Regions from separate parts of the Mixta intestinalis genome, predicted to be linked through region 1. Evidence: predicted binding sites of a transcription regulator. Region 1 holds the regulator's gene; each other region holds the start of a gene.
The links. Region 1 encodes PurR, which represses purine synthesis genes. Its sites were predicted from a motif close to CANGCAAACGTTTGCNTG; they were not measured.
Positions count from the first base shown of each region.

Region 1 (10,565 bases):
GGTGCCGTCAGTGAATATGATGCGCTGCACGAAATATTCAAGCAGGTTCGTAAAGGCCTGAAAGATTGCGGCTGCAATCGCGCCATTATGGTGGCCCATAATGCCAATTTCGATCACAGCTTTATGATGGCGGCCGCCGAGCGCGTTGGCCTGAAGCGTAACCCTTTTCATCCGTTTGCCACCTTTGATACCGCTGCGCTTAGCGGCCTGGTGGTTGGTCAGACGGTGTTGGCAAAAGCCTGCAAGGCAGCCGGTATCGCCTTTGACGCCAGCCAGGCGCACTCCGCGCTGTATGATACCGAGCGCACCACCGAGCTTTTTTGCGAACTGGTAAACCGCTGGAAACGGCTGGGCGGCTGGCCACCGCTGCCGGTAGAAGAAGACATGTCTGTCGAGAATATGCTGACGGCGGAAAAATAGTTCGTATCAGGCAATAAAAAAGGGCACCACTCCGGGTGCCCCTTGCTAATTATGCTGCGCTGAAGCTTATTCTGCTTCTTTATACTTCTCGGCGGTTTCTTTAATCAGCGTTTGCAGTTCGCCGCGCTGAAACATCTCAATGACGATATCACAACCGCCAACCAGCTCGCCGTCTACCCACAGCTGAGGGAAGGTCGGCCAGTTAGCATATTTCGGCAGCTCTGCGCGAATATCAGGATTTTGCAGGATATCCACATAGGCGAAGCGTTCGCCACAGGCAGAGAGAGCCTGAACCGTCTGAGCAGAAAAACCACAGCTTGGCAGCTTTGGCGAACCTTTCATGTACAGCAGGATCGGGTTTTCTGCGATCTGGCGCTGAATTTTTTCAACAGTACTCATAATTGCCTTCCTTAAATAGCTTGCTTCGTGTCAGATGATTGTAGCGACTGTAACGGGTCACTGAAAACGACATTTTCTGTAAGGTTAATACTGGCAGGGAAACCAATAAAAATTGCACAGAAAATCGACGCTGCTGTCACTTCGCTAAAATGGAAACTAATTAATAACTGGTAATAATTTCGTTGGGATAAGCGCCTGTTTCCGCTTATTTTTACATCTTAATGCAATTAAAGTTTAATCTACTGCAAAAGCTTTACCTTTTCAGAAAAAGTTAGATTAGAATTGGCCTTCAGGGGTCTGTCGTTACGACAGAAATATGTTTAACTTTGCGCGCTTATCGCGCCTTTATTGTAGCTACGCCATGCGTTTACTGATTGCGCTTTTTATGCTGGCCTTTGCTCAACTGTTTTTTAACGTTGCGCAGGCTTCTCCACAGGCACCGGTTAAGGCCAGCCAGCATAAAATTGATAAAAAGAGCGCCCGTGAAGATGAACGGCGCAAACGTCGCCCGGTAAAAACCACCAGCAAAAAATCCCGCCTGACGACGGCTGAAAAAAGCAAGCTGAATAAGAAAAGCAAGCCGGTGAAAAACGGCAGTGCCAGGCTGACAAAGGTAGGTCACCACGCGGCTACTGTCACCGCTGCCAAAAGCGGCAGCGCAAAAATGAGCAGTATCAAAACGGCTAAGTTGCGCTATGGACATCACCGTGGTGAACTGCATCATGATGAAGTTGAATTCACTGACGCGACCCACGGGCCGCTGGTATTGACCAGAGCGCACCGTGAGCGTTATCAACGGGCGCGTGAAACGGCAATGAATAAGCTGATGAATCAGCTGGGTAAACCTTACCTCTGGGGCGGTTCCTCGCCGCATACCGGCTTCGACTGTAGCGGTCTGGTCTGGTATGCCTATAAAGACGTGTTGAAATTTAAGATTCCCCGCACCGCCAATGAGATGTATCACCTGCGCGATGCTGCTCCGGTAAGCCGTGGGGCGCTGGAAAAAGGCGACCTGGTCTTTTTCCGCATTACTAACCGCGGCGCTGCCGATCACGTTGGTGTTTATCTCGGTAACGGGCGCTTTATTCAGTCACCGCGTACCGGTAAAGATATTCAGATTAGCCAGCTGAGCGATGATTACTGGCAGCGGCATTATGTTGGCGCACGCCGGGTGATGACGCCCAGAACCGTTCGCTAAGCAGTTGCGCAATAAAAAAAGCCTGTCTGATGACAGGCTTTTTTTATTACTGAGGCTTTTCCCTAATGCGTTGCAGCAGTGAGGCTGAACGCAAGAATCAACGACAGCGCTGCGGCGGCGGTACATAATGCCAGCTTCAAATCCGTGCTCAATCCGCCCTCCCTTATTAACCACAAAAAAAATGAGGGATTGATTTTCCCATACTCGTCGGTAAAAATCTCGTTTTCTTTGCGCCAGCTTGGTAGAATCCCCGCTTTGCGTTGCGCAACAGCGGTCAACTGCCGCTGTTAGTCCCTTTTTATAAAGACGTCCCGCCCGCCAGACGTACCTCAGCCAGCATAACGACAATCGCCAGGTACGCTGAATTACGCTATGGGGACGCAAACGTTTAACATCAGGCTTATCAACCTGTTATGATAGGCGCAGGAGTTATTTTTTAATGGCAACAATCAAAGATGTCGCGAAGCGTGCCGGCGTTTCTACCACGACGGTATCACACGTCATCAATAAGACCCGTTTTGTCGCGGAAGATACCCGTGAAGCAGTGTGGGCAGCAATCAAGGAACTACACTATTCACCAAGCGCGGTAGCGCGCAGCCTGAAAGTTAACCACACCAAGTCGATTGGCCTGCTGGCGACCTCCAGCGAAGCGCCCTATTTTGCTGAAATTATTGAGACCATAGAGACGCGCTGTTTCGCACAGGGCTATACCCTGATTTTGGGCAACGCCCATAACGATTTGCAAAAACAGCAGGCTTACCTGTCGATGATGGCGCAAAAGCGCGTGGATGGTTTGCTGGTTATGTGCTCTGAATACCCTGAAGCGCTGTTAAAAATGCTTGAGGAGAACCGCAACATTCCGATGGTAGTCATGGACTGGGGCGAATCACGCGGTGATTTTACCGATACCGTGCTGGATAACGCCTTTGAAGGCGGCTATATCGCCGGGCGCTATCTGATCGAGCGTGGCCATCGCGACATCGGCGTTATTCCCGGACAGATGGAGCGCAACACCGGCGGCGGACGACTGGCCGGGTTTATGAAGGCGATGAACGAAGCCAGCGTTACCGTACGCGATGAATGGATCGTACAGGGCGACTTCGAACCGGAATCGGGCTATCGCGCCATGCAGCAGATTCTGGCGCAAAAGCAGCGTCCCACCGCAGTATTCTGCGGCGGCGATATTATGGCGATGGGCGCCATTTGCGCAGCAGATGAGATGGGCCTGCGCGTACCGCAGGATATCTCGGTCATCGGCTACGATAACGTACGCAACGCCCGCTATTTCACGCCAGCGCTGACTACCGTGCATCAGCCAAAAGAGCAGCTGGGCGAGGCCGCCTTCGATATGCTGTTAGATCGTATCGTCAACAAACGCGAGGTATCGCACACCATTGAAGTGCATCCTACGCTGATCGAGCGTCGCTCGGTTATCGACGGTCCGTTCCGCGACTATCGCCGTTAATTGTTCCTGCTCAGGAGAGCACCTTCTCCTGAGCAACCTGCTCTTCCCGCAACCACTCCCGATTTAACGTCTCGGTATCCCCTAAATAATCCAGCAGCCAGCGCAGCGCGGGCGAGCCGCTTTGTTCTGCCCAGCTGACGCAGCAGTGGCTGTCTGGAAAAGGATCGGGCAGCGAGATCTCTTTTAGCAGGCCTGATGCCAACGGCGGCGCGGCAAAATGACCGGGCACCATACCGACACACAGCCCGGCGCGCAGACAATCAAAGGCGCTTTCCCAGTCGGGCACCACCAGCCGCCGCTGATTATCCAGCGTCCAGGTGGTACGGCGCGGTAAGGCACGCGAGGTATCTTCCAGTACCAGCGAAGGCCAGGGGCGAATATCATCCTCCTCCAGGCAACCTGATTTTTCCGCCAGCGGATGCCCGGCGCTGACCACACAGCGCCAGTTCAGCGCGCCCATATCCCGAAAGGCAAAGCGTCCGCCAACCGGAACGGCCTGGGTAGCGCCAATCGCCACATCCACGCGTCCATCCGCCAGCGCATCCCAGACGCCGTTAAAGACTTCCGTCGTAATAAGGAGTTCCATATCAGGAAAGTGTCGGTAAAAATCAAGCACCAGCTGGCGCGTACGCTGCGGCTTAACGATCCGATCGACAGCGATACTGAGCTGCCCGCGCCAGCCGTTAGCCACCTGCTGGCACTGCCGACGCGTGGCGAGCATTTTTTTGATAACAGATCGCCCTTCGCGAATAAAAAGCTCGCCCGCTTCCGTTAGCACCACATCGCGATGGCGTCGTTCAAACAGCGGTACTGCCAGCCATGACTCCAGCTGCCGTACCGTATAGCTGATAGCGGAAGGAACCCGATGTAATTCGCTGGCGGCGGCTGAAAAACTGCCGGTACGTGCTACGGCATCGATAACTTCAAGCGCATGTTCTGACCACATATTTTGCCTGCAAAAAATTTGACAGCATCCGGCAAATTTTAACGTTTCACATTAAAGAAAACATCCTTTAACCTCGCGCCGTCTGTTTACCTGCTAATGATGAGAAAAAAATGTCTGGTTCAAAAGGATTTATGCTCTACCTGGCGCTGCTCAGCACGCTTGGCTTCCTCGCCACTGATATGTATCTGCCCGCCTTCACCGCCATGCAGGACAGCTTTCATACTTCAGCGGGCATCATCAGCGCCAGCCTGACGGTATTCCTTGGCGGTTTCGCCTGCGCTCAGCTGGTGTGGGGACCGCTTTCCGATCGCTTCGGACGCAAGCCGGTTCTGCTGTTTGGTCTGGCGCTGTTCGCGCTGGGCTGTGCCGGTATGCTGTGGGCCAGCGAGACCTGGCAGATGCTGACCCTGCGTTTTATCCAGGCGGTAGGCGTCTGCTCCGCGACGGTAAGCTGGCAGGCGCTGGTGGTTGACCGCTATCGCGGCGCACAGGCCAACCGCGTGTTTGCAACGATTATGCCGCTGGTGGCACTGTCACCGGCGCTGGCCCCGCTGTTAGGCGCGTGGATACTGAATCATTTCTCCTGGCGTATCATTTTCCTGGTGCTGCTGCTGATTACTCTGCCGCTGCTGTTCGCTACCGCGACGCTCAAAAAAACCGTCACCCCACACGCCGAGCGGCCACGTGTCGGCTTTTTCCGTCTGCTGGCCTCACGTATCTTTAGCGGTAACGTGCTGATTTATGCCGCCTGTTCCTCTAGCTTTTTCGCCTGGCTAACCGGCTCGCCGTTTATTCTGCACGATCTCGGTTTAAGTCCGGCCGACATCGGTTTGAGCTATATTCCGCAAACTATCGCTTTTCTGATTGGCGGCTTTGGCTGCCGTGCAGCCCTGCAACGGCGCAGCGGCAAAACGTTGCTTCCTTTCCTGCTGGGCTTCTTTGCGAGCAGCGTGATTATTCTGTTTATGGTGGCGCTGAGCGGGCACGCTACGCTGTGGGGGCTGCTGGCACCATTTTGTGGAATGGCACTGGCTAATGGCGCTATCTATCCTGTCGTAGTGGCAAACGCACTGCTTCCTTTTCCGCACGACACGGGTAAAGCCGCCGCGCTGCAAAACTGTCTGCAACTGGGGCTCTGTTTTTTCGCCAGTCTGGCGGTTTCCAGCTGGCTTAGCCAGCCGCTGCTGACCACCTGCTCGGTAATGCTGTTTACCGTCTTTCTGGTTGTGCTGGGCTATATTCTGCAATTTACCCGACGTGATATTTCAGCAACAGCGGCTGATAACCAGGAAAGCATTTGAATGAATAAGTTTCTATCTGTGCCTATTAATTAGCACACTAACTGTTAGTCATTGTATATTCCCTGGGGTGAGCATATACTCGCTCCCAGGCTTTGACTTATAATAACTATTGCGTTTTTTTTCCAGGCAACGAATCTTTTATCGCCGTTTGTCGCGCTGGCTATTCGGTCAGTTTCAATCCTCTGTATAACGTCGGATATCTGACATACGTTTTTCCGTGAGATTTCTCACAACCCTGCAGAAATTGACTATTCTATTTCTCAGGTTCGTATCACACAGGTGATGGAGAAGCTATGAGTTCATCGTGCATAGAAGAAGTGAACCTGGAGGAAAACCATTGGTATCGTATCGCCCATGAAATGTTGGAAATGGCCGATATCGAGATCAACGGCAAGCGCCCCTGGGATATTCAGGTAAAGAACCCTGATTTTTTTAAACGTGTTTTACAGGAAGGCTCCCTCGGCTTGGGCGAGAGCTACATGGATGGCTGGTGGGAATGCGAACGGCTCGATATGTTTTTCCATCGCGTGCTGAAAAATAAACTGGATCAGCAGCTTCCTCATCATATCAAAGATACTTTGCGTATCGCTGCGGCGCGTTTGACCAATTTACAGTCTAAAAAACGTGCGTGGATGGTTGGCAAAGAGCACTACGATCTGGGCAACGATCTTTTTTCGCTTATGCTTGATCCCTTTATGCAGTATTCCTGCGGCTACTGGAAAGAAGCCAAAACGCTGGAAGAGGCGCAACAGGCTAAGCTAAAAATGATTTGCGAAAAGCTTCAGCTCAAACCGGGCATGAAGTTGCTGGATATCGGCTGCGGCTGGGGTGGCCTGGCCGAATTCGCCGCACGCAATTATGGTGTTTCCGTCCATGGCGTTACCATCTCCGCAGAACAGCAGAAGCTGGCGCAACAGCGTTGTGCCGGGCTTGATGTCACCATTCTGTTACAGGATTACCGCGATTTAAACGATCAGTATGACCGCATCGTTTCTGTCGGGATGTTTGAACACGTCGGCCCTAAAAATTACGCCACTTATTTTGAGGTTGCCGACCGTAATCTTAAGCCTGATGGGCTGTTCCTGCTGCATACTATTGGCGCAATCAAAACCGATATGAATGTCGATCCCTGGATCGATAAATATATCTTCCCTAACGGCTGCCTGCCTTCAGTACGCCATATCGCCCAGGCCAGTGAATCCCACTTCATTATGGAAGACTGGCATAACTTCGGCGCTGATTATGACACCACATTGATGGCATGGTATGAGCGCTTTTTACAGGCGTGGTCGCAGCTGGAAGAAAAATATGGTGAACGCTTTAAACGGATGTTTACTTACTACCTGAACGCCTGTGCCGGAGCATTCCGCGCACGTGACATTCAGCTCTGGCAGGTGGTATTCAGTCGCGGTGTGGAAGGCGGCCTGCGCGTACCGCATTAATCGCTGCGTTTAGCGTCAGCATAAAAACAGGCAACCCGGTTGCCTGTTTTTTTATGGCTTTTACTGTTCGCTCTCTGCGGCGGCGCTCGCTGCCAGCGTGGCTTCTCGCTGCGCCAGCACGCGCTCTACCGTATCAACAACCGCCTGCGTATGCGGGTCGATCTCAATATTAATCCGCTGTCCCAGCTTTTTCGTTCCCAGCGTGGTACGCGCCAGGGTTTCCGGGATCAGGTGCACGCAGAATTTAGTTTTGGTGACATCGCCAACGGTCAGGCTGATACCATCAATACCGATAAAACCTTTGTGCAGGATATATTTCATCAGCGCGCTGTCCTGCGGTTTAAACCAGATTTCACGGTTATTTTCCGCATTAATGATTTTGCAGACTTCTGCCGTGGTCATAATATGACCAGACATCAGATGTCCGCCAATTTCATCGCTGAATTTTGCGGCGCGCTCGATATTTACCACATCCCCGGTCTGCAATTCGCCCAGGTTGGTAATACGTAGCGTCTCTTTCATCAGATCGAAACTGACCCGATCGCCATCGATGTCGGTAACGGTCAGGCAGCAGCCGTTATGCGCTACCGATGCGCCCGTTTCCAGCCCGGGCAGGAGCTCCGGTGGCATTTTAATCGTATGGGTGCGAAAGTTGGTTTTTTCTTCAATGGCCACCACTTCTGCGGTGCCCTGTACAATTCCGGTAAACATAGCTTAACCTCAGTCTGTTTTTACTGATATTACCATACTCTCCGCCACTGACGAGGCGGGTAAAAGCGTGAACAGCGTGCGCTGGGGTAAATAAAATGCGGTTTCCTTACTAACGGGTTACCGCTATGATCCTTTCTCATCCGCTCATGGATTCTTCTATTCTTTACGATCTTGCCCGTCGGGCGGATGTTTCTTTCTTATAAACATAAAAAGGTGTTTACGTGCAGAAGTACCTGACAGAAGCGCGTCAATTATTAGCGCTGGCCATTCCCGTTATCCTGGCGCAGGTGGCGCAAACGGCCATGGGCTTTGTTGATACCATCATGGCCGGCGCCGTTAGCGCCACGGATATGGCCGCCGTCGCAGTGGGCACATCCATCTGGCTACCCGCCATTCTTTTCGGGCATGGTCTGATCCTTGCTCTGACGCCGGTTGTTGCCCAGCTTAACGGCTCCGGGCGGCGCGATCGCATCGCGCATCAGGTGCGCCAGGCCTACTGGCTTGCCGGGCTGGTCGCGGTACTGATTATGGTCGTGCTGTGGAACGCCGGTTATATGATTCGCGCCATGCATAATATCGATCCGGCGTTAACCGATAAGGCCGTTGGCTACCTGCGCGCGCTGCTGTGGGGCGCGCCCGGTTATCTCTTTTTCCAAGTCGCCCGCAATCAGTGCGAAGGGCTGTCAAAAACCAAGCCCGGTATGGTAATGGGCTTTATCGGCCTGCTGGTAAATATTCCGGTTAACTATATTTTCATTTATGGTCACTTTGGCGCGCCCGCGCTGGGCGGCGTCGGCTGCGGCGTCGCGACGGCATCAGTTTACTGGGTGATTTTTATCGTGATGCGTCTGTGGATCAAGCGGGCCCGTTCGATGCGCGATATCGCCCTGCCCGGCTATTTTAGCGCGCCCGACTGGGCGGTGCTGAAACGACTGGCGCTGCTGGGACTGCCGGTTGCGCTGGCGCTGTTTTTTGAGGTTACGCTGTTTGCCGTGGTTGCCCTGCTGGTGTCGCCGCTGGGCATTATTGACGTGGCCGGACATCAGATCGCGCTCAATTTCAGCTCCCTGATGTTCGTTCTGCCGCTGTCGCTTGGCGTCGCGACAACCATCAGGGTCGGTTTCCGTCTGGGCCAGGGATCCGTCGAGGCAGCGAAAATAGCTGCCTGGACCGGTCAGGCCGTAGGCATCATGATGGTAACCTGTACTGCGCTGTTTACCGTCACCTTCCGCGAGCAGATTGCCCTGCTGTATAACGATAATCCGCAGGTAGTGGCGCTGGCGGCCCAGCTGATGCTACTGGCGGCAATCTACCAGTTTTCTGACTCCATCCAGGTTATCGGCAGCGGCATTCTGCGCGGCTATAAGGATACCCGTTCAATCTTCTTCATCACGCTGGTTGCCTACTGGGTCATTGGCCTGCCGAGCGGCTATCTGCTGGCGTTGACCGATTGGCTGGTACCGGCGATGGGCCCGGCGGGGTTCTGGTGCGGCTTTATTCTGGGGCTGACTTCCGCTGCGATAATGATGATCTGGCGCATTCGCCGGTTGCAGAAATTACCGCCTGAAATGATCCTCAAACACGCTGCACGCTAAGGTAAAGGCCCGCCGTGCTTAAAAAAACGGCGGGTCGTGCAGTTGTTGGGCAGTCGCGCAGAAAATTACATGTTTCTACTTGCCAGCGCTAATCTGTGCCGTTAATATTCGTCCCCGTCGTCACCCAAGACGACAGATGCGTTCTTAGCTCAGTTGGTTAGAGCACCACCTTGACATGGTGGGGGTCGATGGTTCGAGTCCATTAGAACGCACCAAATTGCGTCCGTGGCTCAGTTGGTTAGAGCACCACCTTGACATGGTGGGGGTCGGTGGTTCGAGTCCACTCGGACGCACCAGATTTATTACAAATCTGGCTTTCCCATATATTCCTGCCGTTAAATTTGCCTTTTCCCCTTTGGTTTTGATTTTCACTGTTACGTAAACGTTGCATCCCTGCTTTGGGCCGACTGCGGCTGGTACGTCTGGAAACATTTATTGTCCTGCCAGCCTCATCCACTTATCGACGGGATCTTTTACAGTGGCTGCCTGTGGCCCGTTACCGCGCCGCTACGACAAAAGGATTTTTATGGGCGTACCACAAACTAAAGCTGAACTGCTGGCGGCAATAGAGAAAAACGTCAGCAAACTGATCGGTTATCTGGATGCCATCCCTCCGACGCTGGCGATGGAAAAGAGCATGGAAGGTCATGCGCAAGGCACGGTAATGAGCGTCAGCAATCTGGTCTCTTATCTGCTGGGATGGAATGCGCTGGTGGTTAAATGGATTACGCGTGATGCGCAGGGGCTACCGGTTGATTATCCCGAAACCGGTTATAAATGGAACCAGCTCGGCCTGTTGGCCGGAAAGTTTTATGCTGACTACCGCATGTTAACTTATCCAGAGTTAATCGCTCAGCTGCGTCTGGCTAACAATGAAATCGTCACGCTTATCGATCGGCGTACTGATGAGGAACTGTATGGGAAATGCTGGTATGGTAAATGGAGTATGGGAAGAATGATTTCTTTTAATACTTCATCACCCTATGCCAATGCATGTGCCAGATTAAGAAAATGGGCCAAAGAAAATAACGTTAAGTTAAAGTAATTCCCCTTATCTGTACCAGGACCTTTCTTACTGCACGCAGCAC
Region 1 is NZ_CP028271.1:1,243,242-1,253,806, reverse strand. Features, by position in the region: gene rnt (ribonuclease T) at 1-420, shown strand, start outside; gene C7M51_RS05925 (Grx4 family monothiol glutaredoxin) at 487-822, opposite strand; gene C7M51_RS05920 (C40 family peptidase) at 1,181-2,017, shown strand; gene cydH (cytochrome bd-I oxidase subunit CydH) at 2,080-2,157, opposite strand; gene purR (HTH-type transcriptional repressor PurR) at 2,457-3,482, shown strand; gene punR (DNA-binding transcriptional activator PunR) at 3,493-4,428, opposite strand; gene punC (purine nucleoside transporter PunC) at 4,539-5,729, shown strand; gene cfa (cyclopropane fatty acyl phospholipid synthase) at 6,023-7,171, shown strand; gene C7M51_RS05890 (riboflavin synthase subunit alpha) at 7,232-7,882, opposite strand; gene mdtK (MdtK family multidrug efflux MATE transporter) at 8,104-9,477, shown strand; tRNA gene C7M51_RS05880 (tRNA-Val) at 9,616-9,692, shown strand; tRNA gene C7M51_RS05875 (tRNA-Val) at 9,697-9,773, shown strand; gene C7M51_RS05870 (ClbS/DfsB family four-helix bundle protein) at 10,004-10,522, shown strand.

Region 2 (10,565 bases), 2.1 Mb from region 1:
GCGCGGAAAGCTAACCGGACGCTGACGCAATGCATTCTGCCGACGCATACTGTGGCGATAGGCCGTTGGTGTCTGTGAAAACTGGCGGCGGAAAACGCGGGAGAATGTCTGTTGTGAATCAAAACCATACTGCATGGCGATATCGAATACCGGGCGCTGAGTCATCGTGAGCGCTTCGGCCGCCAGGGTCAGACGACGTTCACGAATGTAGCTGCCCAACGTCTGTTTCGTTACGGTACGGAACATACGTTGCAGGTGCCACTTGGAGTAGCCAGCTTTGGCTGCGACTTCGTCGATAGAAAGGTTCTTATCCAGATTCCGATCAATCCAGTCAGTCAGAGAATGAATAATGTCGTTATGCATCATGACTACGTCCTTTTGTTGAGATTTTGCGCTTTGCGAGTTAATGGTGGGGAAGTATAATTCCTCAAGTTAACTTGAGGTAAAGCGTAAAATGAAAAAAAATGCCTATCCCAAACCGGTGCTGACACCAGGAGAAGTTGCGAAGCGTAGCGGCGTGGCCGTTTCGGCGCTGCACTTCTATGAATCGAAGGGGCTGATAACCAGTACGCGTAACGCAGGTAACCAGCGGCGCTACAGTCGTGACGTGCTGCGCCGGGTTGCCATCATCAAAATCGCTCAACGTATCGGTATTCCGCTCGCAACGGTTAGCGAAAATCTGGCGCATATGCCTGGCGATAAGCGTATTTCGACCAAAGCATGGGAGGAGCTGACTGAGCAGTGGCGTCAGGAGCTAACCAAGCGAATTGAGACGCTGACTCGCCTGCGTGACGATCTGGATGGTTGTATCGGCTGCGGTTGCTTATCGATGCGTGATTGCCCGCTGCGTAACCCTGGCGATAAGCTGGCGGAAGAGGGCACCGGCGCTATCCTGCTCGATCCGCATCGCGATGAGGAGTAGCCGCTATACTGGAGGCTAACGCATCGTTGCAGGAGCCTTCTATGATCGTGGTACATCATCTGAACAATTCGCGCTCCCAGCGCATTCTTTGGCTACTGGAAGAGCTGGCGCTGCCCTATGAAATCAGGCGCTACCAGCGCCAGGCGACGATGCTGGCACCTGAAACACTGAGAAAAGTGCATCCGCTGGGGAAAGCGCCGGTCATTACCGATGGCGATCGGGTGATCGCTGAGTCAGGAGCCATACTGGAATATCTTGCTGAACGCTATGATCGTCAGCACCTGCTGTCGCCGCAGAATGAAGAGGCAAAACTGGAGAGCCGCTACTGGCTGCACTATGCGGAAGGTTCGTTGATGCCGCTGGTGGTGATGCGTCTGATCTTTAGCCGTATGGGGAAACCTCCGGTCCCCTGGCTGCTGCGTCCGGTCGGCGCAGCGTTTGGTAACGGCGTGCGTAAAGGCTTTATTGATAAACAACTGGCGACACATCGTCAGTTTATTGAGCAGCATCTGGCGCATCGCGCGTGGTTTGCCGGTGAGCAGCTATCGCTGGCGGATATTCAGATGAGTTTTCCCATACAGGGGCTGGCGGCGCGCGGCGGCCTGAAGGAGATGCCCGCTACCCAGGCGTGGCTGGATAAGGTTACCCGTCGTCCTGCCTGGCAACGCGCTATTCAGCAGGGCGGCGAACTGGATCTGACGGGCTCCGATAACTGATTTTTACTCCCCTCCTGCGCCAACTCGTGAATTATCCTGAATCATGGGTAAAGAGCAGTTGAAAATCTGTTAGCAAAGACAGGATAATCGTTTGCCTTTTTACAGGCCGCTATCCGGCCCCTTTTCGCGCGGCGAGGTAAACGTTTGCTTTTTTTAATGGGTATAGGGCAAGCGTTTTCACGCGGGTCTTTCCAGGGATCCAGACCACGCAGTATTACGCCGCGTCGCGCAGGCCGTCATCCAAAATAACGAGGTTTTTCATGTCGACTCCATCACAACCCGCGCGTCGTTCGCTCGATGCCTGGTTTCAGATCTCCGCGCGCGGCAGCAGCGTGCGTCAGGAGATTATCGCTGGCCTAACCACCTTTCTGGCGATGGTGTATTCCGTTATCGTTGTGCCGGGCATGTTGGGCAAAGCCGGTTTTCCGCCTGCGGCGGTGTTTGTCTCGACCTGTCTGGTAGCCAGCGTTGGCTCGATCATTATGGGCCTGTGGGCCAATCTGCCGATGGCGATTGGCTGCGCGATTTCGCTCACCGCCTTTACCGCCTTCAGCCTGGTACTGGGACAGCAGATCGCTATTCCGGTGGCGCTGGGCGCGGTATTCCTGATGGGTGTACTGTTTACGCTGATTTCCGCTACCGGTATTCGTGCCTGGATTCTGCGTAATCTGCCGATGGGCGTGGCGCACGGTACCGGTATCGGTATCGGCCTGTTCCTGCTGCTTATCGCCTCTGATGGCGTGGGCCTGGTGGTGAAAAATCCGGCGGCGGGCCTGCCGGTGGCGCTGGGCGACTTTACCTCTTTTCCGGTAATCATGACGCTGCTTGGGCTGGCTGCTATCTTTGGTCTGGAAAAACGCCGCGTGCCGGGCGGCATTCTGCTGACCATTATCGTTATTTCGCTGATTGGTCTGGCGGTAGATCCGGCGGTCAGCTTTAAAGGGCTGTTTGCGATGCCAAGTTTGAACGATGCGAACGGTCAATCGTTGCTGTTCAGCCTTGATATCGGCGGCGCGCTACAGACGGCGGTACTACCCAGCGTGCTGGCGCTGGTAATGACGGCGGTTTTTGACGCTACCGGCACTATCCGCGCGGTAGCAGGGCAGGCTAACCTGCTGGATAAAGACGGGCAGATCATCAGCGGCGGTAAGGCGCTGACTACTGACTCCCTCAGCAGTATTTTTGCTGGTCTGGTCGGCGCATCGCCTGCGGCGGTTTATATTGAATCGGCAGCCGGGACAGCGGCGGGCGGGAAAACCGGCCTGACGGCGATTGTGGTTGGCGTGTTGTTTTTACTGATTCTGTTTATGTCGCCGCTGGCTTATTTAGTACCAGCCTATGCGACTGCACCTGCACTAATGTATGTTGGCTTGCTGATGCTGAGCAACGTAGCGAAAATCGACTTTAACGATTTTGTCGATGCGATGTCAGGACTGCTGACGGCGGTATTTATCGTTCTGACCTGTAATATCGTCACCGGTATTATGGTTGGTTTTGGCTCGCTGGTGATTGGACGCCTGTTTGCTGGCGAGTGGCGCAAGCTGAACGTTGGCACTGTGATTATCGCTGTGGCGCTGGTGGCTTTTTACGCTGGCGGTTGGGCACTGTAACTGCTCTTGGCGCGGCAGCATAATGCCGCGCCTGCTTTACCGGACACGTTGCATTTCCTGCCTTCCGCTTGATAAACAGAGAATCATCCTGAAGCTACAGGAATCGCACGCCTTGTTTTTAACAGACTTAGCGTTTTGTTTTACACTGCTGAGGGGCGACCCCCAGGGTAATCGACTACAACGCCTGTTGGAAGGGGCTATAAGGAAAGCATGGAAATCTTTTTTACTATTCTCATCATGACGCTGGTGGTGTCGCTATCCGGCGTCGCTGCTCGCATTATTCCGTTCCAGATTCCGCTGCCGCTGGTGCAAATCGCCGCGGGCGCGCTGCTTGCCTGGCCGACTTTTGGCCTGCATGTCGACTTCGATCCGGAACTGTTTTTGGTCCTGTTTATTCCGCCGCTGCTGTTTGCGGACGGCTGGAAAACGCCAGTTAATGAATTCCTGCATCACGGGCGGGAAATTATCGGCCTCGCGCTGGTGCTGGTGTTGATCACCGTGGTTGGGATTGGCTACCTGATTTACTGGATGGTGCCGGGCATTCCGCTGGTTCCTGCCTTTGCGCTGGCGGCGGTGCTGTCGCCTACCGATGCCGTGGCGCTGTCAGGCATTGTCGGTGAAGGGCGCATCCCGAAAAAAATCATGTCTATTTTGCAGGGCGAAGCGTTAATGAACGACGCCTCCGGCCTGGTATCGCTAAAATTTGCCGTCGCGGTGGCGATGGGCACGATGGTATTTACCGTTTCCGGTGCCACGGTGGAATTCTTTAAAGTTGCTATCGGCGGCCTGCTGGCCGGTGCTGCGGTATGCTGGCTGTTCGGTAAATCGCTGCGCCTTTTCAGCCGTCTGAGCGGTGACGACCCCGCCACGCAAACCGTACTGTTGCTGCTGTTGCCGTTCGCCTCTTATCTGATTGCAGAACACCTGGGCGTATCGGGCATCCTGGCAGCGGTTGCCGCCGGTATGATGATTACCCGTTCCGGCATTATGCGCCACGCGCCGCTGGCGATGCGTCTGCGCGCTAACAGCGTCTGGCAGATGTTGGAATTTGTATTTAACGGCATGGTATTCCTGATGCTGGGCCTACAGCTGCCGGGTATTCTGGAAACCTCAATTACCGAAGCGAATGCCGATCCGAACGTGCAGCTGTGGATGCTGTTCACCGACATCCTGCTGGTTTACGCCGCGCTGATGCTGGTGCGTTTTGGCTGGCTCTGGACAATGCAGCGCCTCAGCAAACGCTTCCTCACTAAAAAGCCGATGGAATTTGGCAACTACAGCACGCGCGAGCTGCTGGTCGCCTCTTTTGCGGGCGTGCGCGGGGCGATTACCCTGGCGGGCGTGCTCTCCATTCCGCTGTTCTTGCCCAATGGTGATGCGTTCCCTGGGCGCTATGAGCTGGTGTTCCTTGCAACCGGCGTGATTCTGTTCTCATTACTGGTTGGCGTTATCCTGTTGCCAGTGCTGCTGCGTGGCGTTGGCGGCGTTGATAAGAGCAGCGATCGCCGTGAGATACAGCAGGCGCGGGCAATGATGGCGGGCGTGGCGATCGAAAGCCTGTACAAGATGGAAGAGCGCCTGACGCATGATACGCAAGAGAACATCGATAATGAGCTGCTGAAAGAGGTTAGTTCACGCGTTATCGGCAACCTGCGCCGCCGTGCCGACGGGCAAAGCGATCTGGAACATGCGCATATTGCCGAGGATCTGGAGCGTCGTTTCCGCCTCACCGCGTTACGCGCCGAGCGTGCCGAACTTTATCATCTGCGGGCAACGCAGCAGATCAGTAACGAGACCATGCAGAAGCTGCTGCGCGATCTCGATCTGATGGAAGCGCTGCTGGTTGAAAAAGAAGACCATTAACGCTGATGACGAATATGGGCGGCTCAGGCCGCCCTTTTTTATACCGACAGCTTTGGCGTTTCGTCCGGCCAGAAAGTGCGGCAGCAGTCAATCCAGGCCTGAGCGCTGCGGGAAAGATAGCTTCCTTCGCGCCAGATTAGCCCCAGCGTCCAGGTCAAATCTGATTCCAGCGGTAGCCACAGCAGCGACTGTTTATCCAACCGCTGACAGATCGGCTCCGGTAAAATCGCCACGCCCATTCCCGCCTGAACCATTGCGGCAAGAAAATCCCACTGCCCGCTGCGCACCGCAATTTGTGGTGACAGACCGGCCCGCTGAAACGCTACCTTTAGCTGCCGGTTAAGAGAAAATTCCTCATTAAAAATCAGTAACGGATGTTGCGCTACCTCTGCCAGTGAAATACTTTTTCGATCGCGCCAGGGCGTAGTGTGCGGTAACAAAACGCAGAGCGGATGGCGCATCAGCGTTAACGTATTTAGCGGCAGCGGCTCATCCACCGGTAACGCGGTTAAGGCCAGATCGAGGCTACCGGACAGCAGCGCCTCCTGTACCGCCAGGCCGCCCGCCTCAACGATTTTTAGCGCAATGCCAGGATAGCGCTGGCGGAAAGCAGAGACGGAGCCAGCAATCTGCATACCCACCATCGGCGGCACGCCAAGCCGTAGCTCACCGGTTTTAAGCTGGTTAATATCCGCAATTTCCATTTCCAGCTGCTTAAATTCCTGCAAAATGAGCTGGCCACGCTGATAGACCACCTCGCCGCTGTCGGTCAGATGCAGCTTGCGCCCCTCGCGTAGCAGTAGCGTACAGCCCATCTCCTCTTCCAGATGGCGCAACATTTTACTGATAGTCGGCTGAGTGACGAACAGAGCCTCCGCTGCGCGGGTAAAGCTTTGCTGCCGTACCACCTCCACGAAATACCGTAGCGCCCGAACGTCCATAAATTATTCCGATAATGAATAGTTCGAATAATATTAATTCATTTTTTTCACCCTTTCACCGCGCCGTATAATGACAGCCGTCACAGACAGAGCAGGAGAAGCAAATTATGGCAGTTGCGATAAGCCCGCAACGCACAGGCTGGCTACAGCGTTTGCAGGTACCGTTACAGGTGGGTATTTATATCGTCCTGTTTATTTTTGCCCAGCAGCTGGTGAGCTGGCTGCATTTGCCGCTACCGGCCAATATTGTCGGGATGGTGTTAATGCTGGCGTTGATTATGCTGCGCATTATCCCACTGAAATGGGTCAAGGCAGGCGGTAACTGGTTGCTCGCTGAGATGCTGCTGTTTTTCGTCCCGGCAGTAGTGGCAGTGGTGAACTACGGTGATTTGCTGAAAGTGGAAGGCTGGCGCATCTGCGTGGTCATTGCTCTCAGTACAATAATGGTGTTAAGCGCTACGGCGCTGGTGGTTGATCGCGTTTACCGGCTGGAAATTCGGCTGGCGCAGCGTAAGCAGGTGCGCCATGATTGATCTCATACTTAGCCTGCTCTGTTTTATCGCCACGCTCTGCATCTATTTTCTTAATAAACGACTTTACCGGCGCTGGCGTAAGCTGGTGCTGATGCCGCTGGTACTGACGCCGCTGGTGCTGGTAGTGATGCTGCTGTTTGCGCATATTTCCTGGCAGGATTATATCGGCGAAAGCCACTGGCTGATTTGGCTGCTTGGCCCGGCAACGCTGGCCTTTGCCGTGCCGGTATATGAGAACCTGGCCATCATTCGTCGGCACTGGATGTCGCTGACGGCAGGGGTAATAACCGCGACGCTGGTGGCGGTATGTAGCTCAGTCTGGCTGGCACGGCTGCTGTCGCTGCCGGAAGTGATTCAGCGTAGCCTGGCCGTTCGTTCAATCACCACGCCGTTTGCGTTAGCGGCGGCTTCGCAGGTAGGCGGTCAGCCCGATTTAGTTGCGCTGTTCGTGGTTATTACCGGCGTTTTTGGGATGGCGGTGGGCGACGTGTTATTCCTGCGCCTGGCGGTGAAAGAAGGGATAGCGAAGGGTGCGGGTTTAGGTGCCGCTTCGCACGGGGCCGGTACTGCTCGCGCCTATGAAATTGGACAGCAGGAAGGCGTTGTCTCCAGTCTGGTGATGATGTTGTCGGGCGTATTAACCGTGGTTGCCGCGCCGTTAATCAGCCAGATAATGTGGGCTGCCAGTTAACCTCCAGAAAAAAGGCCGCGTAAGCGGCCTTTGTCTGTCATCCATCCTTAATGCGCTTTTCCCTGATCGATACCGATACCGGTTTGTGAGCGAACAAACTGGGCGCGGAACAGCTGGCGCTCCTGTGCGCCCTGCGCCGAACCATCGGTAATTGAGAAAAACCAGGTACCGATAAAAGCCACCAGCATTGAGAAGAGGGCCGGATACTCATAGGGAAAAACCGGCGCGGCGTGACCCAGCACCTGAACCCACACCGTCGGGCCCAGAATCATCAGCAGCACCGCCGTTAACAGGCCCAGCCAGCCGCCGGTCATTGCGCCACGCGTGGTTAGTTTTGACCAGTACATCGACAGCAGGATAATCGGGAAGTTACAGCTGGCGGCGATGGAGAAGGCCAGTCCTACCATAAAGGCGATGTTCTGTTTCTCAAACAGAATCCCCAGCGCAATGGCTACCACGCCCAGCACCAGCACGGTGATTTTCGATACCCGCAGCTCTTCACGCTCGGTCGCCTGGCCTTTACGTACTACGCTGGCGTACAGATCGTGTGATACGGCGGAGGCACCGGCCAGCGTCAGCCCGGCTACCACCGCCAGGATGGTGGCAAAAGCGACCGCAGAGATAAAGCCGAGGAAGGTGCTACCGCCTACCGCATTTGCCAGATGCACTGCCGCCATATTGTTGCCGCCGATCAACGCGCCGGTAGCATCTTTAAACGCCGGGTTCGCGCCTACCAGCAGGATCGCGCCGAAGCCGATTATAAAGGTAAGAATATAAAAGTAGCCCATAAAGCCGGTGGCCCAGAACACGCTTTTACGCGCCTCGCGGGCATCACTGACGGTAAAAAAGCGCATCAGGATATGCGGCAGCCCGGCGGTGCCAAACATTAAGCCCAACCCCAGCGAGAGAGCAGATATCGGATCGTTAACCAGCCCGCCAGGACGCATTATCGCTGCGCCTTTAGGGTGCACCTCCATTGCCTGCGTGAAGAGAGCGTTAAAGCTAAAGCCGACCGCCTTCATTACCATCACCGCCATAAAGGTCGCGCCGAACAACAGCAGTACCGCTTTAATAATCTGCACCCAGGTGGTGGCCAGCATGCCGCCGAACAGGACGTAAAGCACCATCAGAATACCGACCATTACCACGGCGACGTGATAATCCAGGCCAAACAGCAGCTGAATCAGTTTCCCGGCACCGACCATCTGCGCGATCAGGTAAAGCGCCACCACCACCAGCGAGCCGCAGGCGGAGAGGGTGCGGATCGGTTTCTGTTGTAAACGATAAGAAGCGACGTCGGCAAAGGTATAGCGGCCCAGATTACGCAGCCGTTCAGCAATCAAAAACAGAATGATCGGCCAGCCGACCAGAAAGCCGAGCGAGTAGATCAGACCGTCGTAGCCGGAGGTATAAACCAGCGCGGAGATACCGAGAAACGAGGCGGCAGACATAAAATCACCGGCCATCGCCAGGCCGTTCTGGAAGCCGGTAATATTACCGCCTGCGGTATAATAATCGTTGCGCGAGCGGGTACGTTTGGAGGCCCACCAGGTAATGCCCAGCGTACCGGCGACAAATACCAGGAACATAATAATCGCCTGATAGTTGGTGCTCTGTTTTTGCACCGCGCCGGTAATGGCATCGGCAGCCAGCAGCGGCAGAGGCAGCAGCAAAGCGCCTGCCGCAGTAAAGCGTTTTAGCACGCGCATTATTTCACCTCATCGATAATCTGTTTGGTCAAACGATCAAACTCGCCGTTGGCACGCCAGACGTAGACGCCGGTCAGCAGGAAAGAAATCACAATCAGGCCGACGCCGATGGGAATACCGCGTGTCACGTTGGTGCCTTCATGCAGCGGCGTGCCCAGCCAGCCGGGGGCAAAAGCGATGAGTAAAATAAAGCCGACGTACAGAATTAACATAATGACGGACAGGATCAGCGCGAAACGCTGGCGTTTATGCACCAGCTGTTTGAAGCGCGCGCTCTTCTCTATCCGGGCGTAGATAGCGTCGTTCATTACAGCGTCTCCAGAGGTATAAAAGGTTGCAGCAACCTTTTTGGGTATTCTTATAGGGTTTTGACGTCTGTTTTACCGGCTGGCGCAAGGCCAGCCGTGCCGCTTGTGGCTCAGAGTAGACGGCGTATGCCGCTGACAGGTTATGGCATCGTAATGCTCTGTTTCTCCTCCAGCAGTTTTTCCACCACGCCCGGATCGGCCAGCGTTGAGGTATCCCCCAGATTGCTGGTGTCACCGGTAGCGATTTTGCGCAGGATACGGCGCATAATTTTGCCGGAGCGCGTTTTTGGCAGGGAATCGGTCCAGTGCAGGACATCCGGTGTGGCGATTGGCCCTATCTCTTTACGCACCCAGCCACGCACTTCGGCATAGAGTTCAGGCGTGGGTTCTTCACCATGGTTTAGCGTGATGTAGGCGTAAATGGCCTGGCCTTTGATGCTGTGGGGAATGCCCACTACTGCCGCCTCGGCGATTTTCGCATGCGAAACCAGCGCTGATTCAATTTCGGCGGTACCCAGACGATGACCGGAGACATTCAGCACGTCATCCACGCGCCCGGTAATCCAGTAATAGCCATCCTCATCGCGCCGCGCGCCGTCGCCGCTGAAATACATATTTTTAAAGGTGGAGAAGTAGGTCTGCTCAAAGCGGTCGTGATCGCCGAATAGCGTGCGCGCCTGACCCGGCCAGGAATCGACGATCACCAGGTTGCCTTCGCAGGCACCTTCCTGGCTTTTTCCTTCGTTATCCACCAGCGCGGGCTGTACGCCGAAGAAAGGTTTGGTGGCTGAACCCGCTTTCAGTTCGGTAGCGCCGGGCAGGGGAGCGATCATGAAACCGCCGGTTTCGGTTTGCCACCAGGTATCCACAATCGGGCAGCGGCTGTCGCCTATCTTTTTGTAATACCACTCCCAGGCTTCCGGGTTAATCGGCTCGCCAACCGAACCTAATATACGCAGCGAGGCGCGGCTGGTTCCGGCAATCGCCTTATCGCCTTCCGCCATCAACGCGCGGATCGCGGTGGGCGCGGTGTAGAGCAGCGTTACCTTATGCTTATCCACCACTTCCGCCATGCGGCTCGGCAGCGGCCAGTTCGGTACGCCTTCAAACATTAGCGTGGTAGCGCCGCAGGCCAGCGGGCCATACAGCAAATAGCTGTGACCGGTGATCCAGCCGACATCGGCGGTACACCAGTAAACATCGTTAGGATGGTAATCAAAAACATATTTAAAGGTAGTAGCGGCATAGACCAGATAGCCGCCGGTGGTATGC
Region 2 is NZ_CP028271.1:3,306,223-3,316,787, reverse strand. Features, by position in the region: gene soxS (superoxide response transcriptional regulator SoxS) at 1-366, opposite strand, end outside; gene soxR (redox-sensitive transcriptional activator SoxR) at 455-922, shown strand; gene C7M51_RS15335 (glutathione S-transferase family protein) at 964-1,638, shown strand; gene C7M51_RS15330 (NCS2 family permease) at 1,899-3,248, shown strand; gene C7M51_RS15325 (Na+/H+ antiporter) at 3,459-5,111, shown strand; gene C7M51_RS15320 (LysR family transcriptional regulator) at 5,150-6,052, opposite strand; gene C7M51_RS15315 (CidA/LrgA family protein) at 6,160-6,585, shown strand; gene C7M51_RS15310 (LrgB family protein) at 6,578-7,276, shown strand; gene actP (cation/acetate symporter ActP) at 7,324-8,985, opposite strand; gene C7M51_RS15300 (DUF485 domain-containing protein) at 8,985-9,293, opposite strand; gene acs (acetate--CoA ligase) at 9,434-10,565, opposite strand, start outside.
Region 2: C7M51_RS15330 (NCS2 family permease) is a predicted target of PurR. The motif match lies at 1,772-1,789, and genes of this name have one in related genera.

Region 3 (10,565 bases), 2.1 Mb from region 1:
CTGGTCAGGAAAGGTGGGATTGATCTGTTGATCAGAAAAACAGGGTGAAAATTTTCCCGGCAGGAAAAAGGAAAGGAAAACCTGGATATTGCAGAGACGAAAAAGCCCCGGCTTTCGCCGGGGCTCCGTCGTTTGTTTGATGCCTGGCAGTTCCCTACTCTCGCATGGGGAAGCCCCACACTACCATCGGCGCTGCGGCGTTTCACTTCTGAGTTCGGCATGGGGTCAGGTGGGACCACCGCGCTCTCGCCGCCAGGCAAATTCTTGTCGCCGGAACGCGCTTTTACCCGCTCCCGCTTGATGCTTTAATCCGGTGAACAAACTGAAAATTCTCGCGTCTCTCTCTTTCCCCAAAACGCTTCCGGCGTTGTAAGGTTAAGCCTCACGGGTCATTAGTACCGGTCAGCTCAACGCATCGCTGCGCTTACACACCCGGCCTATCAACGTCGTCGTCTTCAACGTCCCTTCAGGAGGCTCAAAGGCCTCAGGGAAGACTCATCTCGAGGCAAGTTTCGTGCTTAGATGCTTTCAGCACTTATCTCTTCCGCACGTAGCTACCGGGCAGTGCCATTGGCATGACAACCCGTACACCAGCGGTGCGTTCACTCCGGTCCTCTCGTACTAGGAGCAACCCCTCTCAGTCTTCCAGCGCCCACGGCAGATAGGGACCGAACTGTCTCACGACGTTCTAAACCCAGCTCGCGTACCACTTTAAATGGCGAACAGCCATACCCTTGGGACCTACTTCAGCCCCAGGATGTGATGAGCCGACATCGAGGTGCCAAACACCGCCGTCGATATGAACTCTTGGGCGGTATCAGCCTGTTATCCCCGGAGTACCTTTTATCCGTTGAGCGATGGCCCTTCCATTCAGAACCACCGGATCACTATGACCTGCTTTCGCACCTGCCCGAGCCGTCACTCTCGCAGTCAAGCCAGCTTATGCCATTGCACTAACCTCACGATGTCCGACCGTGATTAGCTGACCTTCGTACTCCTCCGTTACGCTTTGGGAGGAGACCGCCCCAGTCAAACTACCCACCAGACACTGTCCGCAGCCCGGATTACGGGCCTACGTTAGAACACCAGCCATTAAAGGGTGGTATTTCAAGGGCGGCTCCACGCGGACTGGCGTCCGCGCTTCAAAGCCTCCCACCTATCCTGCACATCAAGGACCGGTGTTCAGTGTCAAGCTGTAGTAAAGGTTCACGGGGTCTTTCCGTCTTGCCGCGGGTACACTGCATCTTCACAGCGAGTTCAATTTCACTGAGTCTCGGGTGGAGACAGCCTGGCCATCATTACGCCATTCGTGCAGGTCGGAACTTACCCGACAAGGAATTTCGCTACCTTAGGACCGTTATAGTTACGGCCGCCGTTTACCGGGGCTTCGATCAAGAGCTTCGCGTTGCCGCTGACCCCATCAATTAACCTTCCGGCACCGGGCAGGCGTCACACCGTATACGTCCACTTTCGTGTTTGCACAGTGCTGTGTTTTTAATAAACAGTTGCAGCCAGCTGGTATCTTCGACTGGCCTCGGCTCCGGGAGCAAGTCCCCTCACCTACGCGCCAGCGTGCCTTCTCCCGAAGTTACGGCACCATTTTGCCTAGTTCCTTCACCCGAGTTCTCTCAAGCGCCTTGGTATTCTCTACCTGACCACCTGTGTCGGTTTGGGGTACGATTCCGCGTTACCTGGAGCTTAGAGGCTTTTCCTGGAAGCAGGGCATTTGTTGCTTCAGCGCCGTAGCGCCTCGTCATCACGCCTCAGCCTTAAGCATCCGGATTTGCCTGGATGCTCAGCCTACACGCTTAAACCGGGACAACCGTCGCCCGGCCAACATAGCCTTCTCCGTCCCCCTTCGCAGTAACGCCGAGTACGGGAATATTAACCCGTTTCCCATCGACTACGCCTTTCGGCCTCGCCTTAGGGGTCGACTCACCCTGCCCCGATTAACGTTGGACAGGAACCCTTGGTCTTCCGGCGAGCGGGCTTTTCACCCGCTTTATCGTTACTTATGTCAGCATTCGCACTTCTGATACCTCCAGCATGCCTCACAGCACACCTTCGCAGGCTTACAGAACGCTCCCCTACCCAACAACACTTACGTGTCGCTGCCGCAGCTTCGGTGCATGGTTTAGCCCCGTTACATCTTCCGCGCAGGCCGACTCGACCAGTGAGCTATTACGCTTTCTTTAAATGATGGCTGCTTCTAAGCCAACATCCTGGCTGTCTGGGCCTTCCCACATCGTTTCCCACTTAACCATGACTTTGGGACCTTAGCTGGCGGTCTGGGTTGTTTCCCTCTTCACGACGGACGTTAGCACCCGCCGTGTGTCTCCCGTGATAACATTCTCCGGTATTCGCAGTTTGCATCGGGTTGGTAAGCCGGGATGGCCCCCTAGCCGAAACAGTGCTCTACCCCCGGAGATGAATTCACGAGGCGCTACCTAAATAGCTTTCGGGGAGAACCAGCTATCTCCCGGTTTGATTGGCCTTTCACCCCCAGCCACAGGTCATCCGCTAATTTTTCAACATTAGTCGGTTCGGTCCTCCAGTTAGTGTTACCCAACCTTCAACCTGCCCATGGCTAGATCACCGGGTTTCGGGTCTATACCCTGCAACTTAGCGCCCGGTTAAGACTCGGTTTCCCTTCGGCTCCCCTATGCGGTTAACCTTGCTACAGAATATAAGTCGCTGACCCATTATACAAAAGGTACGCAGTCACCTAACAAGTAGGCTCCCACTGCTTGTACGTACACGGTTTCAGGTTCTGTTTCACTCCCCTCGCCGGGGTTCTTTTCGCCTTTCCCTCACGGTACTGGTTCACTATCGGTCAGTCAGGAGTATTTAGCCTTGGAGGATGGTCCCCCCATGTTCAGACAGGATACCACGTGTCCCGCCCTACTCGTCGAACTCACAGCGCATGCGCTTTTGTGTACGGGACTGTCACCCTGTACCGTGCGCCTTTCCAGACGCTTCCACTAACACACGCGCTGATTCAGGTTCTGGGCTCTTCCCCGTTCGCTCGCCGCTACTCAGGGAATCTCGGTTGATTTCTTTTCCTCGGGGTACTTAGATGTTTCAGTTCCCCCGGTTCGCCTCATGCCACTATGTATTCATGACATGATAGTGCAACGGATTGCACTGGGTTTCCCCATTCGGGTATCGCCGATTATTGCGGTTCATATCACCTTGCCGGCGCTTATCGCAGATTAGCACGCCCTTCATCGCCTCTGACTGCCAGGGCATCCACCGTGTACGCTTCGTCGCTTAACCTCACAACCCGCAAGCGTCTCGTGAGACACTTACCGGCGCGAGAAATTGAGAGACTCTGAACGGCTTCTGTAAAAAAGCCGCTCTTTCAAATTTTCAGCTTGTTCCGGATTGTTAAAGAGCAATATCTTAAAGCCGACTCGCTAAAGTCAGTTTTAAGATATGGGGGCAGGTAACTTTCACTTACGTACCAGCAAGTGGCGTCCCCTAGGGGATTCGAACCCCTGTTACCGCCGTGAAAGGGCGGTGTCCTGGGCCTCTAGACGAAGGGGACACTGAGTCTGCTTCGCAAGACGCCTTGCTCATGCTTTCTATCAGACAATCTGTGTGAGCACTTCACCGAATGGTATCCGCTGGTAAGGAGGTGATCCAACCGCAGGTTCCCCTACGGTTACCTTGTTACGACTTCACCCCAGTCATGAATCACAAAGTGGTAAGCGCCCTCCCGAAGGTTAAGCTACCTACTTCTTTTGCAACCCACTCCCATGGTGTGACGGGCGGTGTGTACAAGGCCCGGGAACGTATTCACCGTGGCATTCTGATCCACGATTACTAGCGATTCCGACTTCACGGAGTCGAGTTGCAGACTCCGATCCGGACTACGACGCACTTTGTGAGGTCCGCTTGCTCTCGCGAGGTCGCTTCTCTTTGTATGCGCCATTGTAGCACGTGTGTAGCCCTGGTCGTAAGGGCCATGATGACTTGACGTCATCCCCACCTTCCTCCGGTTTATCACCGGCAGTCTCCTTTGAGTTCCCGCCATCACGCGCTGGCAACAAAGGATAAGGGTTGCGCTCGTTGCGGGACTTAACCCAACATTTCACAACACGAGCTGACGACAGCCATGCAGCACCTGTCTCACGGCTCCCGAAGGCACAACCGCATCTCTGCAGTCTTCCGTGGATGTCAAGACCAGGTAAGGTTCTTCGCGTTGCATCGAATTAAACCACATGCTCCACCGCTTGTGCGGGCCCCCGTCAATTCATTTGAGTTTTAACCTTGCGGCCGTACTCCCCAGGCGGTCGACTTAACGCGTTAGCTCCGGAAGCCACGAGTCAAGCTCACAGCCTCCAAGTCGACATCGTTTACGGCGTGGACTACCAGGGTATCTAATCCTGTTTGCTCCCCACGCTTTCGCACCTGAGCGTCAGTCTTCGTCCAGGGGGCCGCCTTCGCCACCGGTATTCCTCCAGATCTCTACGCATTTCACCGCTACACCTGGAATTCTACCCCCCTCTACGAGACTCAAGCCTGCCAGTTTCGGATGCAGTTCCCGGGTTGAGCCCGGGGATTTCACATCCGACTTGACAGACCGCCTGCGTGCGCTTTACGCCCAGTAATTCCGATTAACGCTTGCACCCTCCGTATTACCGCGGCTGCTGGCACGGAGTTAGCCGGTGCTTCTTCTGCGGGTAACGTCAATGACGAACCGTATTAAGGCTCACCCCTTCCTCCCCGCTGAAAGTACTTTACAACCCGAAGGCCTTCTTCATACACGCGGCATGGCTGCATCAGGCTTGCGCCCATTGTGCAATATTCCCCACTGCTGCCTCCCGTAGGAGTCTGGACCGTGTCTCAGTTCCAGTGTGGCTGGTCATCCTCTCAGACCAGCTAGGGATCGTCGCCTTGGTGAGCCGTTACCCCACCAACAAGCTAATCCCATCTGGGCACATCCGATGGCGTGAGGCCCGAAGGTCCCCCACTTTGGTCCGAAGACGTTATGCGGTATTAGCCACCGTTTCCAGTGGTTATCCCCCTCCATCGGGCAGTTTCCCAGACATTACTCACCCGTCCGCCACTCGTCGGCAAAGAAGCAAGCTTCTTCCCGCTACCGTTCGACTTGCATGTGTTAGGCCTGCCGCCAGCGTTCAATCTGAGCCATGATCAAACTCTTCAATTAAAGTCTGATGCTCAGAGAAAAACGTCGTAATGAATTACGTGTTCACTCAGAGACTTTGATACTGCAATTAGTTTGCGATATCCGTTCCGTGAGTGCCCACACAGATTGTCTGATAAATTGTTAAAGAGCAGTGCAACAGGGCGCTTCGCCGTGTTGCGAGGTGGCGTATATTACGCTTTCCTCTTTCAGAGTCAACCCCTTTTTCGGGAAGTTTTTCTCCGGCGATTCAGAACCGCTGAACCGCTCAACACCGCGTGGCGTAAGCCGCTGTGCCGTGTCGATGGAGGCGCATTATAGGGAGTTCTCGCGGCGCTGCAACCGCTAAATTGCAATAAAATGACTGTTTGCTGCAATCCTCAGCAAAAGCCGGGTTTATACCCAGTTATCCACAGAATTACCCACATTGCGCCAGCCATTTAATTTAGACGAGCATCGCGCAAACGTTTTCGCTACAATGCCAGCCGACGTTAGCAATGCCCCTGATGGGGCGTTACCTGAAGCTTACGGCTGTATTAATTCTTAAGCTTGATGTAACGCTCTTTACTTGCGAACCAAAGCCAAGGGATAAAACCACCATGCAACAACGTCGCCCTGTACGCCGTGCTCTGCTCAGCGTTTCTGATAAAGCCGGTATCGTCGAATTCGCTCAGGCTCTTTCCAGCCGGGGTGTTGAACTGCTCTCCACCGGCGGTACCGCTCGCCTGCTTGCAGACGCGGGCCTGCCGGTAACAGAGGTTTCCGATTACACCGGTTTCCCGGAGATGATGGACGGTCGTGTTAAAACGCTGCATCCAAAAGTACACGGCGGTATTTTGGGGCGTCGCGGTCAGGATGACGCCATCATGGCGGAGCACCATATTGCACCGATCGATATGGTTGTCGTTAACCTTTATCCTTTTGCTCAGACCGTAGCGCGTGAAGGCTGCACGCTGGAGGACGCGGTAGAGAATATCGATATTGGCGGGCCGACGATGGTACGCTCAGCGGCCAAGAACCATAAAGATGTCGCCATCGTAGTGAAAAGCAGCGACTACCAGGCAATCATTGCCGAGCTGGATGCTAATGAGAATGCGTTAACGCTGGAAACCCGTTTCGATCTGGCGATTAAGGCGTTTGAACACACCGCCGCTTACGACAGCATGATCGCCAACTATTTCGGCAGCCTGGTGCCCGCCTACCATGGCGAAACAAACGCGCCAGCCGGACGCTTCCCTCGTACCCTGAACCTGAACTTTATCAAGAAACAGGATATGCGCTACGGCGAGAACAGCCACCAGCAGGCCGCATTCTATATAGAAGAGGAAGTTAAAGAAGCTTCCGTCGCCACCGCGCAACAGCTTCAGGGCAAAGCGCTCTCCTATAACAACATTGCCGATACCGATGCCGCGCTGGAGTGCGTTAAAGCCTTTGATGAGCCCGCCTGCGTTATCGTGAAGCACGCTAACCCGTGCGGCGTAGCGGTAGGCGGCTCTCTGCTTGACGCTTACGATCGCGCTTATAAAACCGATCCTACCTCTGCTTTCGGCGGTATCATCGCCTTTAACCGCGAACTGGATGAAGCTACCGCAGAAGCGATTATCAGCCGTCAGTTTGTTGAAGTGATTATTGCCCCTTCCGTCAGCGAAGCGGCGTTAAAGGTAACGGCGGCCAAACAGAACGTGCGCGTGCTGACCTGCGGCACCTGGCAGCAGCGCGTTCCCGGCCTGGACTTTAAGCGCGTCAACGGCGGCCTGTTAGTGCAGGATCGCGATCTGGGTATGGTAGAAAGCCACCAGCTGCGCGTGGTCAGCAAGCGCCAGCCAACAGAGCAGGAACTGCGTGACGCGCTCTTCTGCTGGAAGGTGGCGAAGTTTGTGAAATCCAACGCCATTGTTTATGCGCGCAACAATATGACTATCGGTATCGGCGCAGGACAGATGAGCCGCGTCTATTCCGCTAAAATCGCCGGTATCAAAGCAGGCGATGAAGGACTGGAAGTGGAAGGCTCCGCGATGGCGTCAGACGCCTTCTTCCCGTTCCGTGACGGAATCGATGCCGCTGCTGCCGTTGGTGTAAGCTGCGTTATCCAGCCCGGCGGTTCAATTCGTGACGAAGAGGTGATCGCCGCCGCTAACGAACACGGCATTGCAATGATCTTTACCGATATGCGCCATTTCCGCCATTAATTGCTCCCGGAGAAACAGATGAATATTCTAATTATCGGCAACGGCGGGCGTGAACATGCGCTGGCCTGGAAAGCGTCCCAGTCTCCGCTGGCTGATCGCGTTTTCGTTGCGCCGGGCAATGCGGGCACCGCGCTGGAACCTGCGCTACAAAACGTCGATATCGCCGCGACTGATATCCCGGCGCTGCTGGCCTTTGCCCAAAAAGAGAACATTGGCCTGACTATCGTCGGCCCGGAAGCGCCACTGGTAAAAGGCGTGGTGGACGCATTTCGTCAGGCGGGGCTAAAAATTTTCGGCCCCACCAAAGCCGCCGCGCAGCTGGAAGGCTCAAAAGCCTTTACCAAAGATTTTCTGGCGCGCCATCAGATTCCCACCGCTGAATACCAGAACTTTACCGATGTCGAGCTGGCACTCCAGTACGTACAAGCTAAAGGCGCGCCAATTGTGATTAAGGCGGATGGTCTGGCGGCGGGCAAAGGCGTTATCGTGGCGATGACGCAGGAAGAGGCGGAAGCCGCCGTGCGCGATATGCTGGCGGGTAACGCCTTCGGCGACGCCGGGCACCGGATTGTGGTGGAAGAGTTTCTTGATGGCGAAGAAGCAAGCTTCATCGTTATGGTTGATGGTGAGCATGTGCTGCCGATGGCCACCAGCCAGGATCACAAGCGCGTCGGCGATGGCGATACCGGCCCGAATACCGGCGGCATGGGCGCATACTCTCCGGCACCGGTGGTAACAGCGGAGATCCATCAGCGTGTGATGGATGAGGTAATCTGGCCTACGGTGCGCGGCATGGCGGCAGAAGGCAATGTTTATACCGGCTTCCTGTATGCCGGGCTGATGATTGGCAAAGACGGTCAGCCTAAAGTCATTGAATTTAACTGCCGCTTCGGCGATCCCGAAACACAGCCGATCATGCTGCGCCTGCAATCGGATCTGGTTGAGCTTTGTCTGGCGGCGTGCGACGGTACGTTAGATAAACAGGATTCACGCTGGGACGATCGTCCGGCGCTGGGTGTGGTGCTGGCAGCAGGCGGCTATCCGGGAGACTACCGCACCGGTGACGTTATTCACGGTCTGCCGTTGGAAGCCTTGCCGGATGGCAAAGTATTTCACGCCGGAACCCGGCTGGAAAACGATCGTGCACTGACCAACGGCGGACGCGTGCTGTGCGTGACGGCGTTAGGGAAAGATATTGCTGAAGCGCAACGTCGCGCCTATGAACTGGCAACGCCCATCTCATGGGAAGGCAGCTTCTGCCGCCATGATATCGGCTATCGCGCTATCAACCGCAAATAATCTGCTGGCGGTTCTGCTCTGCGTGGGCGGAGCCGCTCTCTCTTCCGGCTGACATCAAAAATCCGCTTCCTGCGGCTCCCATGAACATGCATCTTCCGCTGATACCTGCAACAGCTGGGTGCCCGCTGGTGCCTCCAGCCAGGCGACGCTAAGCGCCTGTCCCGCCGCATGGCGATACTGACGGACAAACTGCCATTCATGCTCATCCAGCGCAGGCTTTAGCGGCTCGCCCTGACAGCTACGTAACGTTTCGTCCCCTTGCCAGCGCCCCTGCTTTAGCAGCACTCTTCCCGCCAGCAGCGCATCGCTGATACGCAACATCCGCTGCGCCTCGAATTTATACAGTTCGATATTTTGCTCACTGACCGATTCGCGTCGTCCGGCAAGCTGTCGTTGCATATAGCTCAGGCTGCCGTCGCGATCGAAACGCAGGGTAATGTCATCCGGCTGAGCGCCGCTAAGGTGACGTTCCATACTGACCAGGTTGTCATCCTGCCAGTTGTAACGCGTAAAGATTGTCGCTCCGCCCTGAAACGGCGCAAACACCGTCATCATATGAACATGGCGATCCTGGTTTTTACGCCAGATGCGTACCGAACCGCGATCGGCAAGATAGCCGCTGGCGGTAAAAGCGGGCAGCGTCGGCTGCGAGCTGCATCCTGCCAACAATAACGTCAGAAGTGCAATTAGCCGCTTCATGATGCTCCGTTACGATAACAGACGACATAAAACAAAAGGGCGACAAATCATTGCCGCCCTCGTAAAACCTTCACTGCAACGACGCGATTACTTAACAGCGTCTTTCAGTGCTTTACCAGATACGAATGCCGGTACGTTTGCAGCAGCAATTTTGATTTCTTTGCCAGTCTGCGGGTTGCGGCCAGTGCGCTCAGCACGGTGGTTAACTTTAAAAGTACCAAAACCAACCAGTTGTACAGCATCACCATCTTTCAGAGACTCGGTAATTGCAGCCAGGGTGGATTCCAGCGCAGCTTTAGCCTGGGACTTGGAGAGATCCGCTTTCTCTGCAATTACATCAATCAGTTGAGTCTTGTTCATAAGTTATCCTTACAGTGTATTTATCGCTTGCTAAGCATCGAGTGCGAGGGAATAGCCAGATTCTGACACTCTTCAGCCTGCACGCACCGATAGCCACATTTTTCAGCCCCCCAAATGTAGACCAGACAGGGGGCGAATGTGAAGCCTTTAGGCGCGACAATTGAGGCATGAAGTCACGTTTTCTCGCGTTATTGCTCTATTTTTATACCGATATTACTTATCGCGGCTTCCCGCAGGTCAGAACGCAGTCCTTTTATCAGATCCAGGTCGCGCTCTTCACAGGCTGCCAGCAGGCGAAAAATCTCCCACTGGATATCCCATTCTTCTTCAATCGCCGGTAAATTGCCCAGCTCTTCATCCGTCATTTCCCGCCCGGCCTGGGTCATTTCCAGCATTGCTACGGTCGTAATTGATGCCTTGCTGACCTCAATAGCATGCTCAAGCGTTTCCCCACTCAGACGTGAATGCAGCAGTTCACTTAACGCGACGCAGGCATCGATCGCCGGATAAACGCCGTAGACGTCAAAATCGTCCGCCAGCGGAATCGCTTCTTCCAGCTTTTCCAGCTGCGAATCGAAATTGATTTTTGCATCTTTTACCGTCAGGGATTCCCAGATGAGATCGAGAATGCGGCGGTAGCGCTGCGCGTCGGCAAAGCCGGTTTGCTGGCAAAATGCCCAATAATTGGGGTAAAGCCGCTCACAGAGGCAGGCCATAAAGGTCACATGCTGCCAGCTTTCCAGCTTTTCGAGGCGCAAATGGATAGGGTTACGTAACATGACAGGGTCTCTTCAACATCATTCTGGCGGCAGTGTAACGCAAAAGATCCCTTCCGGCACGGCTAACCCTTCTGCCAGCGCAGAAAGGCG
Region 3 is NZ_CP028271.1:3,373,033-3,383,597, forward strand. Features, by position in the region: rRNA gene rrf (5S ribosomal RNA) at 142-257, opposite strand; rRNA gene C7M51_RS15575 (23S ribosomal RNA) at 372-3,276, opposite strand; tRNA gene C7M51_RS15580 (tRNA-Glu) at 3,472-3,547, opposite strand; rRNA gene C7M51_RS15585 (16S ribosomal RNA) at 3,631-5,173, opposite strand; gene purH (bifunctional phosphoribosylaminoimidazolecarboxamide formyltransferase/IMP cyclohydrolase) at 5,749-7,338, shown strand; gene purD (phosphoribosylamine--glycine ligase) at 7,357-8,637, shown strand; gene C7M51_RS15600 (DUF1481 domain-containing protein) at 8,692-9,336, opposite strand; gene hupA (nucleoid-associated protein HU-alpha) at 9,424-9,696, opposite strand; gene C7M51_RS15610 (YjaG family protein) at 9,885-10,475, opposite strand; gene nfi (deoxyribonuclease V) at 10,538-10,565, opposite strand, start outside.
Region 3: purH (bifunctional phosphoribosylaminoimidazolecarboxamide formyltransferase/IMP cyclohydrolase) is a predicted target of PurR. The motif match lies at 5,607-5,624, and genes of this name have one in related genera.